4 regions of the Micromonospora sp. NBC_01699 genome follow, and region 3 is predicted to be linked to each of the others. Evidence: riboswitches for the same ligand, from Rfam matches in the RefSeq annotation. Region 3 holds a riboswitch; each other region holds the start of a gene.
What was found. A riboswitch is a leader RNA that binds a small molecule or an ion and turns the genes downstream of it on or off. The one in region 3 is predicted to bind cobalamin.

Region 1 (4,206 bases), 430 kb from region 3:
GCCGTCGAGCCGATCGCCCCACAGGTCCAGCGCGGCGGCGCTGCGGGTGGTGCCGAGTTGCGCCGCCAGGGCCGGCACCCGAGGATCGCGCAGGGTGCAGATCACCTCGTTGTCGGCGGGCAGCCGGGTCCGGGTGACCCCGGCGGCGACCATCTCGGCGTCACAGAGGATCGGCGCCCCGGCGCGCAGCGCCGCCCGCGCCGCCGACACCACGCCGGGGGAGTGGGCGACGTCCGCCGGCAGGTCGACCATGCCGCAGGCATGGATCATGCGTACGGCCACCGTCGCGACGTCGTCGGGCAGGCCCGACAGGTCAGCCTCGGCGCGGATAGTGGCGAACGACCGGCGGTAGATCTCCGCACCGTCGCGGACGTAGTCGATCACGTACCCCTCCGTGCCGCCGCGATCGTGGCGGCGGTCTCGTCCAGCGTCGCCGACCGCGAGCGCGGTCGACCGTCCAGGCTGACCTGGTAACCCTCGATGGTGGCCAGCACCTCGACATGCCGGTCCGTCGGCCGGCCGCAGCGCCGCTCGCAACCGACCCAGTGCACCGGCAGTCCGGTCGGCCCCGACGGCGCGGCGGCGTGCACCACCGTCGCGTCGGTCCGTACGTTCGCGAGCGCCTTCGCGCAGCCGGGCGACCCGGCGCAGCCGGTCACGCCGACCCAACCGGCGGCGGCATCGGCCACCAGACCCGCGGCGGCCAGTGTCGCCAGCCGGCGCCCAGCCTCGCCGGTGTCCAGATCGGGTACGACAACGGTGCGCCACGGAGTGATGTTGATCTCGTCGCCGCCCGCCCCGGCGGCCGCCGCCAACGCGATGAGCTGGGTGTCGGTGAGTCGACCGAGCGGCACCACCGCCGCGAGCGCGACCCGCCCGTCGAGCTGGTCCACCAACCCGACCGGCGCCCGGTTCGGCGTCTCGGGGATGTCGGCGGGCACGGGGGCGACCATCGGCAGGTCCAGCGCCGCGTGCAACCGGGCGGTGATGGTGCGTACGCCGTTGTCGAGTTCTGCCAGCCGCCAGGCGGTGCTGTGCTGGGCGGTGGACTCGGTGAGGAAGGCGCGGGCGGCGAGCAGGGCGGTCGACGCGGCGGCCGCCGGCGGTACGCGTACCCCCGTGTCGGTGCCGGCCAGCAGCACCGCCACCGCCCCGCCCGGTACGGCGAGCAGCCCGACGTCCGCGCCGAAGCCGGTCACGTCGCCCCGCCCGTCGTCGACGGTGAACAGGAACCGGCCCGGCAACCCGGCCAGCACCGGATCCGCGCAGAGCCCCTCGTCCAGCTCATCGACCAGCGCCCGGACGTCGAGCAGCCCCCCACCGATCCGACCACTGAGTACGGAAGCGATCACGTTGCGTACGCGTTCGTGGCTCTCTGACGGCAACAGCCCGGCCGCGTACAACCGGGCGGCCAGGTCCCGCTCGGTGCCCGCCCGCAGGCCACGCAGCTGCACGTTGCCGCGCGAGGTCAACTCCAGGGCGCCGTCACCCAGATCGAGCGCGGCGGCGGTCAGCGCGACGAGCTGTTCGGTGTGCAACCGCCCACCGGGCACCCGCACCCGAGCCAGGTTCCCGTCGGCGGCGACATGTACGCGCAGTGTCCCCGGACAGGCGTCCGGTGCCGACCGCCCTCGTGGTGACCACACCCGGCGGATACTACGGCCTGCGTGGGCCCACCCCGGCGGCACGCCGACCGGCACACCAGCACCCCTGGCGGGAGCGGCTTGACGAACCGGGGTCCGAGTCGTGAGAGTGAGAACCGCTGAACGCGGCGACAGGTGGAGGAAGCCGGTGAGATCCCGGCGCGGTCCCGCCACTGTTACCGGGGAGCGGACCCCGACACGGTCACGGCCCACACGGGCGGGAAGACCGGGGCGAGCGACGATCCGGGAGCCAGGAGACTCCGGGTCACCGCGCGGCGTGGAGCGGACCCGTCCGGGCCCGCCCCGAGCCGCAACCGACGAACCCGGGGCGCGGACCCCGAGGGAGGAACCACCATGTCACGCCACGCCCTGCGCGGTGCCCGATGATCCTGCTCCTCTCCACCTCGGACACCGACCTGCTCAGCGGCAGGGCAAGTGGCGCCGACTTCCGGCTGGCGAACCCGGCCCGCACCTCGGTCGAGGACCTGCCCGCCCTGCTCGACGGCGTCGACCTGGTGGTCGTACGCATCCTCGGCGGCTACCGCGCCTGGGAGGAGGGGCTGGACTCGCTGCTGGCCGGGGCGCTGCCGGTCGTACTCCTCGGTGGTGAACAGGCACCGGACGCGGAGCTGATGCGCCGCTCGACCGTGCCCGCCGGGGTGGCCGCGGAAGCCCACGCCTACCTCGCGCACGGTGGACCGGCGAACCTCACCGAGCTGCACCGGTTCCTCTCCGACACGGTCCTGCTCACCGGCTACGGCTTCGCCCCGCCGGTGCCGACCCCGGAGTGGGGCCGGCTGGAGCGCGAGGAGCGCAACACCGCCGGGCCGGTGATCGGGGTGCTCTACTACCGGGCCCATCACGTCGCCGGCAACACCGCCTTTGTCGAGACGCTCTGCGCCGCGATCGAGGACACCGGTGGCCGACCGCTGCCGATCTACTGCGCCTCGCTGCGCAGCCCCGCAGCCGCCCTGTTGGAGACCCTCGGCGAGGCCGACGCGCTGGTCGTGACCGTGCTCGCCGCCGGTGGCACCCGCCCCGCCGAGGCCGGTGCCGGCGGTGACGACGAAGCCTGGGACGTCGGCGCGCTCGCCGCCCTCGACGTGCCGATCCTCCAGGGGCTCTGCCTCACCAGCAGCCGCGCCGTCTGGGCCGACAACGACGACGGCCTCTCCCCGCTGGACACCGCCACCCAGGTCGCCATCCCCGAGTTCGACGGCCGGATCATCACCGTGCCGTTCTCGTTCAAGGAGATCGACTCCGACGGGCTGACCGTCTACGTCGCCGACCCCGAGCGGTCCGCGCGGGTCGCCGGCATCGCGGTCCGGCACGGCTCGCTGCGGCACACCCCGAAGGCCGAGCGTCGGATCGTGCTGATGCTGTCGGCGTACCCGACCAAGCACGCCCGGATCGGCAACGCGGTCGGCCTCGACACGCCGGCCAGCGTCGTCCGGCTGCTCACCGCCATGCGCGAGCAGGGGTACGACATCGGCCCGACCGACGGCCCGGACGCGTTCCCCGGAGTGGCCGCCGGTGACGGCGACGCCCTGGTGCACGCACTGATCGCCGCCGGTGGCCAGGACCTCAACTGGCTCACCGAGCAACAGCTCGAAGCCAACCCGATCCGGATCCCGGCCAGCCGCTACCGCACCTGGTACGACACCCTCCCGGCGCAGCTGCGCGAGGGCATGGAACGGCACTGGGGACCGCCGCCCGGTGAGCTGTTCGTGGACACCTCCCGCGACCCCGAGGGTGAGATCGTGCTCGCCGCGCTGCGGGCCGGCAACACCGTCGTCATGGTCCAGCCGCCGCGCGGCTTCGGGGAGAACCCGGTCGCCATCTACCACGATCCGGACCTGCCGCCGAGCCACCACTACCTGGCCGCGTACCGGTGGCTGGCCGACGAGTTCGGCGCGCACGCGATGGTGCACGTCGGCAAGCACGGCAACCTGGAGTGGCTGCCCGGCAAGACCCTCGGCATGTCCGCCGCCTGCGGCTCCGACGCCGCCCTCGGCGACCTGCCGCTGATCTACCCGTTCCTGGTCAACGACCCCGGTGAGGGCACCCAGGCCAAGCGGCGGGCGCACGCCACCCTGGTCGACCACCTGATCCCGCCGATGGCCCGCGCCGACAGCTACGGCGACATCGCCCGGCTGGAACAGCTCCTGGACGAACACTCGAACATCGCCGCGCTCGACCCGGCGAAGCTGCCGGCGATCCGGGCCCAGATCTGGACCCTGATCCAGGCCGCCAAGCTCGACCACGACCTCGGCCTGTCCGACCGCCCGCACGACGCCGAGTTCGACGAGTTCATCCTGCACGTCGACGGCTGGCTCTGCGAGGTCAAGGACGTACAGATCCGCGACGGGCTGCACGTGCTCGGGGTGGCGCCGAGCGGACAGAACCGGGTCGACCTGGTGCTGGCCATGCTCCGGGCCCGGCAGATGTGGGCCGGTCAGGTCGCCGCCCTGCCCGGCCTGCGCGAAGCGCTCGGGCTGACCGAGGACGGCACCGCCGCCCGCGTCGAGGTGGACCGGATCGAGGAGACCGCCCGCGCGCTGGT
Region 2 (4,206 bases), 480 kb from region 3:
GATCAACGTGCCCCTGACCGACCAGCTCAGTCCGGCGGCGGTGAGCATCAGCCACGCACCTCCCGGCGGCGCATCAGCACGACGAAGGCGGGCACTCCGAGCAGCGCGGTGAGCACCCCGACCGGCAGTTCCCGTGGCTCGAAGAGGGTCCGCGCCACGGTGTCGACCCAGATCAGGAAGACGGCGCCGACCAGGACCGACACCGGCAGCAGGCGGCGGTGGTCCGGCCCGGTGAAGAACCGGACGGCGTGCGGCAGGATCAGCCCGACGAAACCGATGGCCCCGCTGATGCCGACCAGGGTGCCGGTGAGCAGCGCCGCGCAGACCAGTAGCAGCCAGCGGACGCGGGTGACGTCGACACCGAGGCTGGCGGCGGCGTCCTCGCCGAAGGCGAAGGCGTTCAGCGTACGGGCGTGCCAGAGGAAGAGCAGCATGGTCACCGCGAGGGCGAAGCAGCCGTACGCCAGCGGGGTCCAGGCGGATCGGGCGAGCGAACCGGAGAGCCAGAAGGTGATCTCCTGGGTGGCGTGCGGATCCGCCTGCCAGATGATGACGAACGAGGTGACCGCCGCGCAGAGCTGCCCGATCGCCACCCCGGCCAGGATCATCCGGGTCGGCGCCAGCCGGACGCGCTGGCTGGCCACGACCAGCACGAGCGCGAACGCCCCGAGCGCGCCGACGAACGCCCCGGTGGAGACCGCCCACAGTCCGGCGCCGAACCCGGCGACGACGACCAGGACCGCGCCCAGTGACGCGCCGGAGGAGATGCCCAGCAGGTAGGGGTCGGCCAGCGGGTTGCGGGTCAGGGTCTGCGTCACCGCGCCGACGGCGGCGAGCCCGGCCCCGACCACCGCCGCGGTGAGCACCCGGGGCAGCCGCAGCTGCCAGACGATGTGGTCCCGCAGCAGTGGCACGTCGGAGTGGACCAGTCCGAGGTGGTCCCCGATCACCGACCAGACCGTAGCCAGGGACAGGTCCGCCGGGCCGATGGTGACCGCCACCCCGGTCGACAGGACCAGGGCGGCGGTCAGGCCCAACAGCAGCCCCGCGTAACCGGCGGCACCGGTCCGACCGGCGGCGCCGGCACGGGAGGCGGTCAGGTCAACCCGCCGGTACGCGGTCACGGTCAACCGCCGGTACGCGGCGCCACGGCGGCGAGCCCGTTCGCCAGCCCCTCGATCGCGGTCACGTTGCGGATCCCGGCCGAGGTGGCGGAGAAGGGGATGGTGACGAACCGCTTGTCCCGTACCGCCGGCAGGTCCCGCAGGGTTGGACTCGCCTCCAGGTAGGTCTGCTTCCCGGCGGCCGGGCTCCACTCGGCGTCGATCAGCACGATCACGTCGGGGTTCCGTTCGACGACCGCCTCCCAGCTGGTGTCGCCCCAGCTCCCGGTGACGTCGGCGAAGATGTTCCGCGCCCCGACCGCCGACATGATCATTCCGGGGGCGCCGCAGCAGGCACCCGCGCTCGGCGCGTCCGTACCGTCGTCCCACCAGAAGACGGACACACCGGCGCGCGGCTTGGCGGCGGCGGCCGTGATTCGGGCGCGTTGGGCGTCGACCAGGGCGGTGGCCCGGTCCGGCACCCCGAAGACGGTGGCGACCTCGCGGATCTCGTCGAACACGTGGTCGACGGTCAGCGTCGCCGGCCTGGCGTCGGCCGGGCAGCCGGCCGGGGACAGGTAGCTGCCGATGCCGAGGGTCCGCAGGGCGGCCCGGTCGCCGGCACCCTCCTCGCCGAAGGCGCTGGCGAAGGAGCCGTAGACGAAGTCCGGCCCGACCTCCAGCAGCTTCTCCTTCGACGGGTACTCCTTCGCCAGCACCGGCACGGCGCGGTAGGCGTCGGCGTACTCCGGCAGGATGGTGTCGTCCAGGTAGGCCGTACCGATCAGGCGGTCGCCCAGGCCGAGCGCGAGCATGATCTCGGTGGCCGCCTGGTTCATCGTCACGACCCTGGCCGGCACGGCGGTGACCGTGACGTCGAAGCCGCAGTTCTTCAGCGTCACCGGTCCGGTCGACGCCGACCCGGCGACGTCCGTACCCCGTGGTTCGTCGCTGCCGCCGCAGCCGGCGGCGAGCGCCGCCACCGCGACCAGGGCGACGATGGCCGGCGCGGGTACGCGTCGGCGGGACTGCGGTCGGGATGCGCGCACGCGCATGGGGACCACCTCTCCAGCACCTCGTGGATGGGTCTGTTCGGTGCCGTGGCCGGTCTCCTGGCTGACGGGTGACACGTCGTCGGTCAACCTTCCCGGGCGGCTGCCCAGTGGTTGCCCGGTCCGTCGCCGCGCGTGGCGCGCCGGCGTCCGGGCTCAGACCAACGACTTCCCGATCACAGTGGCGAGGGCCGCTCCGGTTTCGCACCGGTCTTCCCGAGCACCACGGCAGCGACACGCTAGCGGCGGCGCCCCGCCCGCCGCCATTCGCAGCGACGATTCTCACGGCGTAGACGACCCTGGATCGGGCCGCGTGATCTGGTCGCTCCGGCTCCGGCGACGCACCGTGATCGGTATGTTGATCTGGTGCGGCAGCCGCAGTCGGACAAGGGGGTGACCTGGGAGGAACTCTTCTTCGACCTGGCCTTCGTCTTCGCCGTCACCCAGATCACCGCCGAGCTGTTCGCCGACCACGACTGGCTCGGCGTGGCCCAGGGGCTGATCCTGTTCATCTCGATGTACTGGGCCTGGGTCGGCGTCACGATCTACGCCAACCAGCGCGACATCGGCAACGTACGCGACCGGGTCGTCATCTTCACCCTCGGCTTCGGCAACCTCGTCCTGGCTCTCGCCATCCCCGGCGCCTTCGACGATCGTGGCCTGCTCTACGGCGTCAGCTACGTGATCATTCGGGTGCTGCTCGCCGGGTTCGCCCTCAACAACTTCCGCGAGTGGCGGGGCTTCTTCGTCGGCCCGTACGGGGTCGGCGCCCTGATCTCCGGTCCGCTGCTGCTGATCGGCGGCATCGTGGACGGCGACGCCCGGATAGTGCTCTGGGCGACCGCCTCGGCGATCGACATCTTCAGCCCGTTGGTGCTGCGCCGGCAACTGGCCAAGTTCCGGGTCCGGCCGGTGCACTACACCCACCGGTACGGGCTGCTGCTCATCCTCGTCCTCGGCGAGTCCGTGGTGCAGGTCGGCGCGGTCGCGTCCAGCCTGCCGCTGACCTGGCCCCGGATGATCGCCGTCGCCGGCTCGTACGCGCTCGCGTCCGGGCTCTGGTGGGCCTACTTCATCCACGGTCTCTGGGCGTTCCGCCGGGCGGTGGTCCAGTCCGAGGGGCACGGCGACGTACGCCGTTCGATCCTGCTCTACGCGCACCTGGGCTTCAGTTGCGGGATCATCGCCATCTCGGTCGGCCAGGCCGAGGTGGTCCGGTCACCGCTGAGCGGGATGAGGATGGGCGACGCGGCCCTGCTCTACGCCGGATCCGCGCTCTTTCTGGGCACCTTCGCCTACACCCACTGGCGGCTGCACCGGACGGTGGCCTGGCGCCGCCTGCTCGCGGCCACCGCCTGCCTGGTCTTCTTCCCCGTCGCCACGCTCATCCCCGCGCTGGCCGCGCTGGTCACCCTGGCCGGGGTGATCATCGTGGTGAACGTGGTGGAGCAGGCGATCCTGCGCCGGCACGGCGCCGGCCGGTTCTCCGGTATCGGCCCGTACCGCCCGGACGGCGCCGAAGCCGAGGTCAAGGCCGAGATCGACTCCGACTCCGGGGCCGAGGGCGGGGTGCGGATCGGGCCGGGGCGGGAGGTCGACACCACCGACAACGGGCCGATCGTGAGCGACTGACCGGCGCCGCACCGGTTGCGCCCGCGCCCCGCTACTGCGTTTCGGTCAGGCCGAGGCCGCCGAGCAGGTGGTCGAGGCGGTCGTTCTCCGTACGCAGGAAGTCGCCGAAGGCGTCGCCGTCGAGGTAGGCGTCGGTCCAGCCGTACCTGGCCAGGGCGGTGTGCCACTGGGCGGAGTCGTGCAGCCGGGCGATCGCGTCCCGCATCGCCGCCACGTCCCGCTCGGCGAGTCCGGGCGGGGCGACGATGCCGCGCCAGTTGCTGAACAGCACGTCGACCCCCTCCTCGCGCAGGGTCGGGGCGAGGATGCCGGGAACCCGGTGCTCGCTGGTGACGGCGAGGACCCGCAACTGCCCGGAGTTGATCTGGTCGGCGTACTCGCTCAGGCCGGAGACACCGAACGCCACCTGGTGGTGCAGG
Region 3 (4,206 bases):
GGATCCGGGTGGCGGGGCGGGAACGCAGGTAGTAGGTGGTCTTCAGCCCGGACTTCCAGGCGTACAGGTACATCGAGGAGAGCTTGCCGATGTTCGGTGCGCTCATGAACAGGTTCAGCGACTGACTCTGGTCGATGTAGGGGGAGCGGGCGGCGGCGAGGTCGATCAGCGCCCGCTGCGGAAGTTCCCAGGCGGTACGGAACAGCTCGCGTACCTCGGCGGGCAGCGCCGCGATGCCCTGCACCGACCCCTCGGCCCGCCTGATCTCGGTGCGGACCTGCTCGGTCCACTGCCCGAGGTCCTTGAGCTGTCGGACCAGCGCGGTGTTGATCTGGAGGAACTCGCCGGAGAGGGTCTCCCGCTTGAACAGGTTGGACACCTGCGGCTCGATGCACTCGTAGCAGCCGGCGATCGACGCGATGGTGGCGGTCGGGGCGATCGCGACCAGCAGCGAGTTACGCAGCCCGTGAGCCGCGATCCGGTCCCGTACGGCGGTCCAGCGCGCGGTCTGCGTCGGGGCCACCCCCCACAGGTCCGGCTGGAGCCGGCCCCGGGCGGCCCGGGTCTGGTCGTACGCCGGGTGCGGGCCGAACCGTTCGGCCAGCCCGGCCGAGGTTTCCAGGGCGGTGAGGTAGATCTCCTCGGAGATCCTGGTGGACAGTTCCCTGGCCGGTGGCGAGTCGAACGGCAGCCGGAGCGCGAAGAACGCGTCCTGCAACCCCATCAGGCCGAGCCCGATCGGCCGCCAGCGGGGGTTGCTCGCCGCCGCCTCGGCGCTCGGGTAGTAGTTGATGTCGATCACCCGGTCGAGGAAGAGCACGGCGGTGCGTACGGTCTCGCGCAACCGGTCCCAGTCGACATCGTCGCCGGCGACGTGTGCGGCGAGGTTGATCGAGCCGAGGTTGCAGACCGCCGTCTCGCCGTCGCTGGAAACCTCGACGATCTCGGTGCAGAGGTTCGACAGGTGCACCACGTTGCCGGGCTCGGCGGTCTGGTTGCACAACCGGTTCGACGGGTCCTTGAACGTCATCCAGCCGTTTCCGGTCTGGGCCAGGGTGCGCATCATCCGCCCGTACAGGTCGCGGGCCTTGACCTGACGCACGAACCGGCCGGCGGCCTCGGCGGACCGGTAGGCGGCGTCGAACTCGTCGCCCCACAGGTCGGGCAGTTCGGGCACCTCGGCCGGGTCGAACAGCGACCACGTCCCGTCCGCCTCGACCCGCCGCATGAACTCGTCCGGGATCCAGTTCGCCAGGTTGAGATTGTGCGTACGCCGGGCGTCCTCGCCGGTGTTGTCGCGCAGTTCGAGGAACTCCTCGATGTCCGGGTGCCACGGTTCCAGGTAGACGCAGGCCGCACCCTTGCGCCGGCCACCCTGGTTCACCGCGGCGACGCTCGCGTCCAGGGTGCGCAGCCACGGCACGATCCCGTTCGACAGCCCGTTCGTGCCCCGGATCAGCGCGCCCCGCGAACGCACCCGGGACCAGGCGATGCCGATCCCACCGGCGAACTTCGACAGCTTCGCCACCTGGGCGTACCGGTCGTAGATCGAGTCGAGTTCGTCGCGGGGCGAGTCGACCAGGAAGCAGGACGACATCTGGGTGTGCGCGGTACCGGAGTTGAACAGCGTCGGCGAACTCGGCAGGTACGCCAGCGTCGACATCAGCCGGTAGAACCCGATCGCCTCGGCGGAGGTGTGCGACAGGCCGCAGGCGACCCGGAGCAGCCAGTACTGCGGCGTCTCCAGCACCAGCCGACCGGTCGGGTGGCGCAGCAGGTAGCGGTCGTGCACCGTACGCAGCCCGAAGTACTCGAACCGCAGGTCGGCGGTGGGGTCGACGGCGTCGTCGAGCTTGCGGGCGTTGACCGCGACGAACTGCGCCGTGGTGTCGCCGATCAGCCCGAGTTCGTGGCCGAGCCGGATCGCCTGGCTGAACGAGGCGATGCCCTGCCCGCGTACCTCCCTGTCGACGTAGCCGGCCAGCAACCGGGCCGCGAGCCGGGAGTACTGGGGCTCCTCGCCGATCATCTCGGCGGCGGTCTGGATCGACAACCGGTCCAGCTCGGCCGTGGTCGCGCCGTCGTAGAGGCCGCTGATCGTCCGCGTCGCCACCCGCATCGGGTCGATGTCGTCCAGGTCGTCCGCCCAGCGTTCCACCGCCCGGACGATCTTGTTCACGTCGACGGGTTCCAGTGCGCCGTTGCGCTTGCGGACCCGCATCTGGGTACGCCGCTGCCCCGGTGCGGGGACCGTGCCGTCCGTCGCCGTACCGCCCGCAGCCAACTCTGTGACCGTCACCTGTCGCTCCTCGTACTCGCCTCGACGAGGTCCGGAGTGCGCGCAGGCAGGCGGAGACGCACGCCGGGGCGCGCGTCGCAGCCGTCAGCCGTCCCGCGCGGCCTCGGACCGCCGCGCACGGATGGCCGGCGCGGCGCGGCTGGCAGGTCTTCGGACTCGCGGGCACGGCCACGGAAACCCGTGGACCTCCTACCGGCCGTCGCTTCCCAGGGTTGCCGGCCGAGGCCGGTTGTCCCCCAGTGCTGTGTGACGGCTGTCGTTCCCACTCACCGCTGCGGGGCAGTCCCGGATTCGCACCGGGTTCCCTCTTGCCTCGGCCGGGTTGGATGCCCGGCCGAACCAGTCGTGCCACGGACTATATATGGGGGAGGCGCGGATGCTGAACACCAGATGTCGTACCGGAGTGTCGGCGGAACGGATTCGAAGCACCGGCCGCCCGGTCTCGACCGGACGAGCGTGACCGGGTGCCGACGCGGCCGGTCAGCGGGCGAAGGTCACGCCGGTGAGGCGCTCGCTGTCGGCCCACAGCCGCTCTCCCTCGGCCGGGTCGTCGGCGCCGCGCGGCAGGGTGACCGGCTTCGGCGTGCCGGTGGTCTGGTTGCGCGCGGCGGGGCCGATGAACGCTCCACTGCGGACGTCGGGGCTGGTCGCGGCGTAGAGGCTGGGCCATGCCGCGCCCTGCGGCGAACCCATCAGAAACTTCTCCATCACCCCGGTCAGGGCCCGGACGACCGGTCCCCGGGTGTGCTGTTGCAGGTTGGTCATGGCGGCGCCGGGATGGATCACGACGGGGGTGATGGTCGTCCCGGCGAGGCGTCGGGCGAGTTCGCGGGTGAAGACGACGTTCGCGCGCTTGGACTTCGCGTACGCGGCCATCGGGCGGTAGCGCTGCTCGCTCATCAGGTCGGTCAGCGCCCCGCTGGGCCACTTCGCCGCGATCGCGCTGACCGTCACTATGCGGGCGGCGGGGGAGCGACGCAGGGCCGGCATGACCTGGGCGGTGAGCGCGAAGTGGCCGAGGTGGTTGGTCCCGAAGGTCAGCTCGAACCCGTCCCGGGTGGTTCGGCGTTGCGGGATGTTCATCACTCCGGCGTTGTTGACCAGCAGGTCGAGCGTTGTGCTGGCGGCGATCCGGGTGGCCGCCTCCCGGATCGAGGCCAGCTCGCCGAGGTCGAGGACCAGGGTCTCCAGCTTCGCGGCCGGCATCTCGGCGTGCAGGGTGCGTACCGCCTCGTCGAGTTTGGCCCGGCTCCGGCCGGCGAGGATCACCCGTGCTCCGCGCCGGGCGAGCACGCGGGCAGTCTCCAGCCCGATTCCGCTGTTCGCGCCCGTGATCAGGGCGGTACGACCGGTCTGGTCGGCGATCGTCTCGGGGGTCCAGTGGTCGTGGGTTCTCATCCGAGTCTCCTTCGTAATGAACATTCATTCAATAACCCGACGCTATCTGCTGCCGGTCCGGCTTGTCAAATGAACGTTCAGTTGGCAAGCTTGGGGCGTGAGCACCCGCGACCCGGAGACCAAGCGCCAGCGCCTACTGGTAGCCGCACTGGCGGAGTTCGCCGCGTACGGCCTGGCCGGCGCGCGGGTCGACCGTCTCGCCAAGCGGGCGGGGATCAGCTCCGGCCTGGTCTACTCGTTCTACGAGAACAAGGAGGGGCTGTTCGAGGCGGTCTTCGACCTGATCGTCAAGCAGGTCGTCGCGGGTGTGCCGATGGACGCCGACGACCCGGGCGAGTACGCCGGCCGGCTCTACGACGGTGGGCTCGCCCACCCCGAGGTGATGCGCTTCGTGGCCTGGTACGAACTGGAGCGGGGTGACTCGGCCGGGCGCCGGGTGTCCACCTCGGCCGCCATGAAGCAGAAGCTGGACGCCGTGGCCGACGCCCAGCGCCGGGGCGTCCTCACCG
Region 4 (4,206 bases), 1.1 Mb from region 3:
GACCTCGGTTGGGAACCGTCCTGATCGATCTACTGTCAGCGTTGCTCGCCCACACACTCGACGCCGAAAACGCTCTCGCCCCGGAGGCGCGTCGACGGGTTCTGACCCTGCGCGTCCGGGCATTCATCGAGCAGCACCTGCATGAGCCAAGCCTCAGCGCGAGCACCATCGCCGCCGCGCACCATATCTCGATCAGTTACCTGCATCGTCTGTTTCAATCCGAGAGCGTTACGGTCGGAAGTCTGATTCGGAGCCAGCGTCTGGAACGGGTCCGTGGCGATCTGGCCAACCCCGCTCTGCGAGATATTCCGATTCACAGGATCGGGGCTCGTTGGGGATTCAGCGATCCGGCGGTCCTCAGCCGCGCTTTTCGTGCCGCTTACGGCATCCCGCCCGTGAACTACCGCCACCGGGCAAGGGTCAACTTGGAGGGGCAGCGGCCCGAGACCGACGCACCGTGATCAGGAGATCCGTAGGGAACCGGCCCGGTTGATGATGCGGCGACGCGAGCGAATCGTCCCTGACACCGGCACACAGTTCCTTGTCGATGCGTCGACGAGAGAATCACGTGACCGGGTGCACTAACGACCAGATTTGATCCCCGACGCCGACCGGAGCCGATCACCGGACACCGGGCCGCCGTCGTGAGGCGCCTGGCGATGGCGTGGTCGGGGGATCGTAGTGGCAGACGATGTAGCCGCCGATAGCCCTGAACCGCCCTGAGTCGATTCTCGAACCCTCATCCGAGGAACGCGCGCGAGCGTACGGCGGTCGGATCGAGCACTCTCGGTAGCGGCGGTTCCCCTCCGCCGCAGAACACGTACCGGGGCTCGCCGCCCGAGCGGGCGTCCAACCGGTAGACGCCCTGGTCTCCGGTGATGCGCCAGTCCACGTTCGGCGGCGCGCCCTCCCCATCGCCGTGGCGAAGTACGTAGATCAGGTACTCGCACGCGGGATTGAGTAGCGGTGCCGGTCCCGGATCCTGAGCCCACTCCGCCGAGGCCTGCCGGAGCGGCATCCGGCCACCGATGCGCACCTCACGCCTCGGGGCGGCGGGCAACGTCGGGGCGACCCACAGCACTTCGAGGATTCTCACCGTCGTCAGCGTGTACGGCATCGAGGGCCTCGCCGGATCGGGCGGCCACGAGTACGTACGTTGTTCGGTCAAGTCGATCACCGATGCCCGGATGACCGCGTGGCTCTCCGCCAACAGACCCGACCGGGCCGACGAGTAGTCCGGGCAGGGTGACCGCGACCGCCTCGGTCAGCGACGGCACCGGTGACACCACGCGCAGGGTCTTCCCTCGCCGCAGGTCGGTCGGGTGTGGGTCCGTACCGTCCCCACCGAACGGATCAGCCGTCCGAACCTCTCAGCACGGTGGCGCTCGGACCCTTACACCCTCTACTGTTCGATACGCATCGACGTCTACGTTGGCCCGTGGTCGACCACGGACGTCGGGCGAGCCAACTGGATATCGATGTGCTCGTGACGAGGAAGCCGGTCGAATTCCGGCACTGTCGCGCAACCGTAGGTCATCGCAGATGACGAGTCGGGTCCACCACGCGGGCACATGTGTCAGACCACTGTCGCGTTAACAGAGGTGACCGCCCGATGCACAAGCCGCTTCATCGCCTCGCTCCGCGACACCTGCCAAAGGTCACCGGCGTCACCGACCTCGCGGTCAGCACGGCCATCGCCGCTGCCAGGCTCCAACACCCCCTCCGGCCGGCCGTGGCGCTGGTCGGCCTCGGCTTCCCGTTCGTCGTCGCGCTGTACGTCGGCCGACGTCACCTCGTCCATCGGATCACTACCCACAAGGCGGTTGCTCCATGAAACGACTCCTGTCCACGGTCAGCGGCCTCGTGATGGTGGCCGCCCTGCTCACAGCCGGCCCGTCACCGGCGCGGGCGGTCGACCCCACCAGGGGCTACCCGGGGATCTGCACGGGCGCGGACGCGCTCACCGGCGTGACCGTCGTGATCGACTTCCAGGAGCTCCACAACAACGGTGGGGTGCCGGCATCGACGATCACCCGATGCTCGCCGAACGCCAACCCCGGCACCGCCCGTACGGGCATCAAGGCGTTGCAGGACGCCGGCATCTCGGTCGCCGGCACCGCGCAGTGGGGGCTCGGATTCGTGTGCCGGCTGGAGGGCCGGCCGTCGGCGACGGAGAACATCCCGCGCGTCAGCAACCCGACCTACAAGGAGCAGTGCGTGGTGACGCCGCCGGCCGAGGCGTACTGGTCCTACTGGCACGCCAACGGCGCCGGCACCACGTGGACCTACAGCAGCTTCGGTGCGCTCAACCGCAACGTCGTACCGGGTGGTTTTGAAGGCTGGTCGTTCTCGCTCAACCGCAACGCCTCGACCAACCCGGTGCCGCGGGTGACGCCCCGCAACCCGGCGGTCAACCCGCTCAACCAGACCGGCCGATGAAACCGCATCTGGTTCGGCTCGTGGCCGCGGCGGCCGTCGTCTACGTGACGGCGGCCGCCGTCCCCGCGTACGCGATCGACCACGGCAAGGGCAAGCCCGGATTCTGCACCTCCGGCAGCGGTGTGACCGTCGTGGTCGACTTCCAGCAGCTGGGTGGCACGACGATCGTGCGCTGCTTCCCGCAGAGTTCCCGGGGCACCGGCCTGGACGCGCTCAAGGGCGCCGGGTTCCAGATCGCCGGCGCCCAGCGCTGGGGCGAGGCGTTCGTCTGCCGGGTCGAGAACCGACCGTCGGCGGTCGAGCAGGTACCAATCTCCGGTAACCCCGACTACCGGGAAGCGTGCGTCGACACCCCACCGGCAAAGGCTTACTGGTCCTACTGGCACGCCGGGAACAACTGCCCCTGGCAGTACAGCCAGTGGGGCGTCAAGAACCGCGACTTCGTCCAGGGTGGGTTCGAGGGCTGGTCGTTCTCCCTGAACGCGACCGCCGCGTCCAACCCGGTGCCGCGCATCGCCGCCGTCCGGCCGGGGACCGAGGGCAGGGCCTGTAACGCCTCGGAGGAGCCGCCGCCGATTTCGGACGACCCCGACGAGCAACGACCGCCGCGACCGGATCCGCCGGCCCCACCCGGCAACGGCAACCCCGCCGGTGGCACCGACGACGGCAACCCCGGTGGTGGCGACGGCGACGGCGGTCGCGCGCCGAACACCGGTGGCGCACCGCCCGCGCCGACGACCAGCGGGACGGCGCTCCCGCCGCCGCGACCCCAAGCGACCGCTACGGGTACGGTGGCCGCCGCGAGCCCGGCCGAGAACGTCGCCTTCAGTGGCGGCGAGCGGGCCGAGGACGTCAACGAGGTGATCCGCAGACAGTCCGGCGCGAGCCGGTGGGCGCCGTGGGCAGCCCTGGGCGCGATAGTCGTCCTCGTGGTGACGACGTGGTGGACCGCCCGTCGCCGATCCCGGAAGGCGTGATGCGTCCGTTGTACTTCCTACCCCGCGACCTGCACCCCGCCGCCTGGTGGGTGTGGGCCCTGGGGCTGGCGACGGCGGCGAGCCGCACCACCAACCCGTGGCTGCTGATCACGATCATCGTGGTGGCCTGCCTGACGGTGGTGGCTCGCCGCTCGGACGCGCCGTGGGCGTTGGCGTTCCGGCTCTATCTCTACCTCGCCGCGGTCATCGTGGTCATGCGGGTCTTCTTCCGGTTCGTCTTCGGCGGCGCCGAAGGCGCCACGATCATCGTCCGGCTACCGGAGATCCCCCTGCCGGCCTGGGCGGCCGGTGTCCGGCTGCTCGGAGACGTGTCCGCGGAGTCCGTCCTCGGCGGTCTCTACGACGGGCTGCGTCTGGCCACGATGGTCGTCTGCCTCGGCGCGGCGAACGCCCTGGCCAACCCGAAGCGGCTGCTCAAGGCGATGCCGGCCGCCCTGTACGAGCTCGGCACCGCGGTCACCGTCGCGCTGTCGGTGTTCCCGCAGCTGGCCGAGAGTGTGCTCCGGGTGCGGCAGGCCCGCAAGCTGCGCGGCGGCACCGGCCGGGGCGTGCCGAGCCTGCGGGCGATCGTCATCCCGGTGCTCGCCGACGCCCTCGACCGGTCGCTGATGCTCGCCGCGTCGATGGACTCCCGGGGCTACGGCCGCGCCGGGGTGGCCACGACCCGCGCCCGCACGCTCACCGGCACCCTGATGGTCATCGGTCTGCTCGGCGTGTGCGTCGGCGTCTACGCCACCCTCGACGGCACCACGCCCCGCTACCTCGCCGC

Region 1: it holds a riboswitch for cobalamin, as region 3 does, so the genes downstream of both, cobN (cobaltochelatase subunit CobN) here and OG792_RS15225 (ribonucleoside-diphosphate reductase subunit alpha) in region 3, are expected to answer to the same signal.
Region 2: it holds a riboswitch for cobalamin, as region 3 does, so the genes downstream of both, OG792_RS13425 (ABC transporter substrate-binding protein) here and OG792_RS15225 (ribonucleoside-diphosphate reductase subunit alpha) in region 3, are expected to answer to the same signal.
Region 4: it holds a riboswitch for cobalamin, as region 3 does, so the genes downstream of both, OG792_RS19710 (hypothetical protein) here and OG792_RS15225 (ribonucleoside-diphosphate reductase subunit alpha) in region 3, are expected to answer to the same signal.

The regions. Positions count from the first base shown of each region.
Region 1 covers NZ_CP109199.1:3,048,567-3,052,772, forward strand. The annotation lists gene OG792_RS13610 (precorrin-8X methylmutase) at 1-381, opposite strand, end outside; gene cobG (precorrin-3B synthase) at 381-1,646, opposite strand; cobalamin riboswitch at 1,783-1,903, shown strand; gene cobN (cobaltochelatase subunit CobN) at 2,027-4,206, shown strand, end outside.
Region 2 covers NZ_CP109199.1:2,998,660-3,002,865, forward strand. The annotation lists gene OG792_RS13415 (ABC transporter ATP-binding protein) at 1-48, opposite strand, end outside; gene OG792_RS13420 (FecCD family ABC transporter permease) at 48-1,124, opposite strand; gene OG792_RS13425 (ABC transporter substrate-binding protein) at 1,127-2,158, opposite strand; cobalamin riboswitch at 2,189-2,398, opposite strand; gene OG792_RS13430 (low temperature requirement protein A) at 2,522-3,787, shown strand; gene OG792_RS13435 (tripartite tricarboxylate transporter substrate binding protein) at 3,819-4,206, opposite strand, start outside.
Region 3 covers NZ_CP109199.1:3,477,498-3,481,703, forward strand. The annotation lists gene OG792_RS15225 (ribonucleoside-diphosphate reductase subunit alpha) at 1-2,299, opposite strand, end outside; cobalamin riboswitch at 2,424-2,658, opposite strand; gene OG792_RS15230 (oxidoreductase) at 2,780-3,697, opposite strand; gene OG792_RS15235 (TetR/AcrR family transcriptional regulator) at 3,795-4,206, shown strand, end outside.
Region 4 covers NZ_CP109199.1:4,597,769-4,601,974, reverse strand. The annotation lists gene OG792_RS19735 (helix-turn-helix domain-containing protein) at 1-461, shown strand, start outside; gene OG792_RS19730 (hypothetical protein) at 740-1,096, opposite strand; gene OG792_RS19725 (hypothetical protein) at 1,107-1,235, shown strand; partial or broken gene OG792_RS19720 (helical backbone metal receptor) at 1,224-1,295, opposite strand; adenosylcobalamin (AdoCbl) riboswitch at 1,467-1,609, shown strand; gene OG792_RS19715 (hypothetical protein) at 1,577-1,801, opposite strand; gene OG792_RS19710 (hypothetical protein) at 1,831-2,439, shown strand; gene OG792_RS19705 (hypothetical protein) at 2,460-3,416, shown strand; gene OG792_RS19700 (energy-coupling factor transporter transmembrane component T) at 3,416-4,206, shown strand, end outside.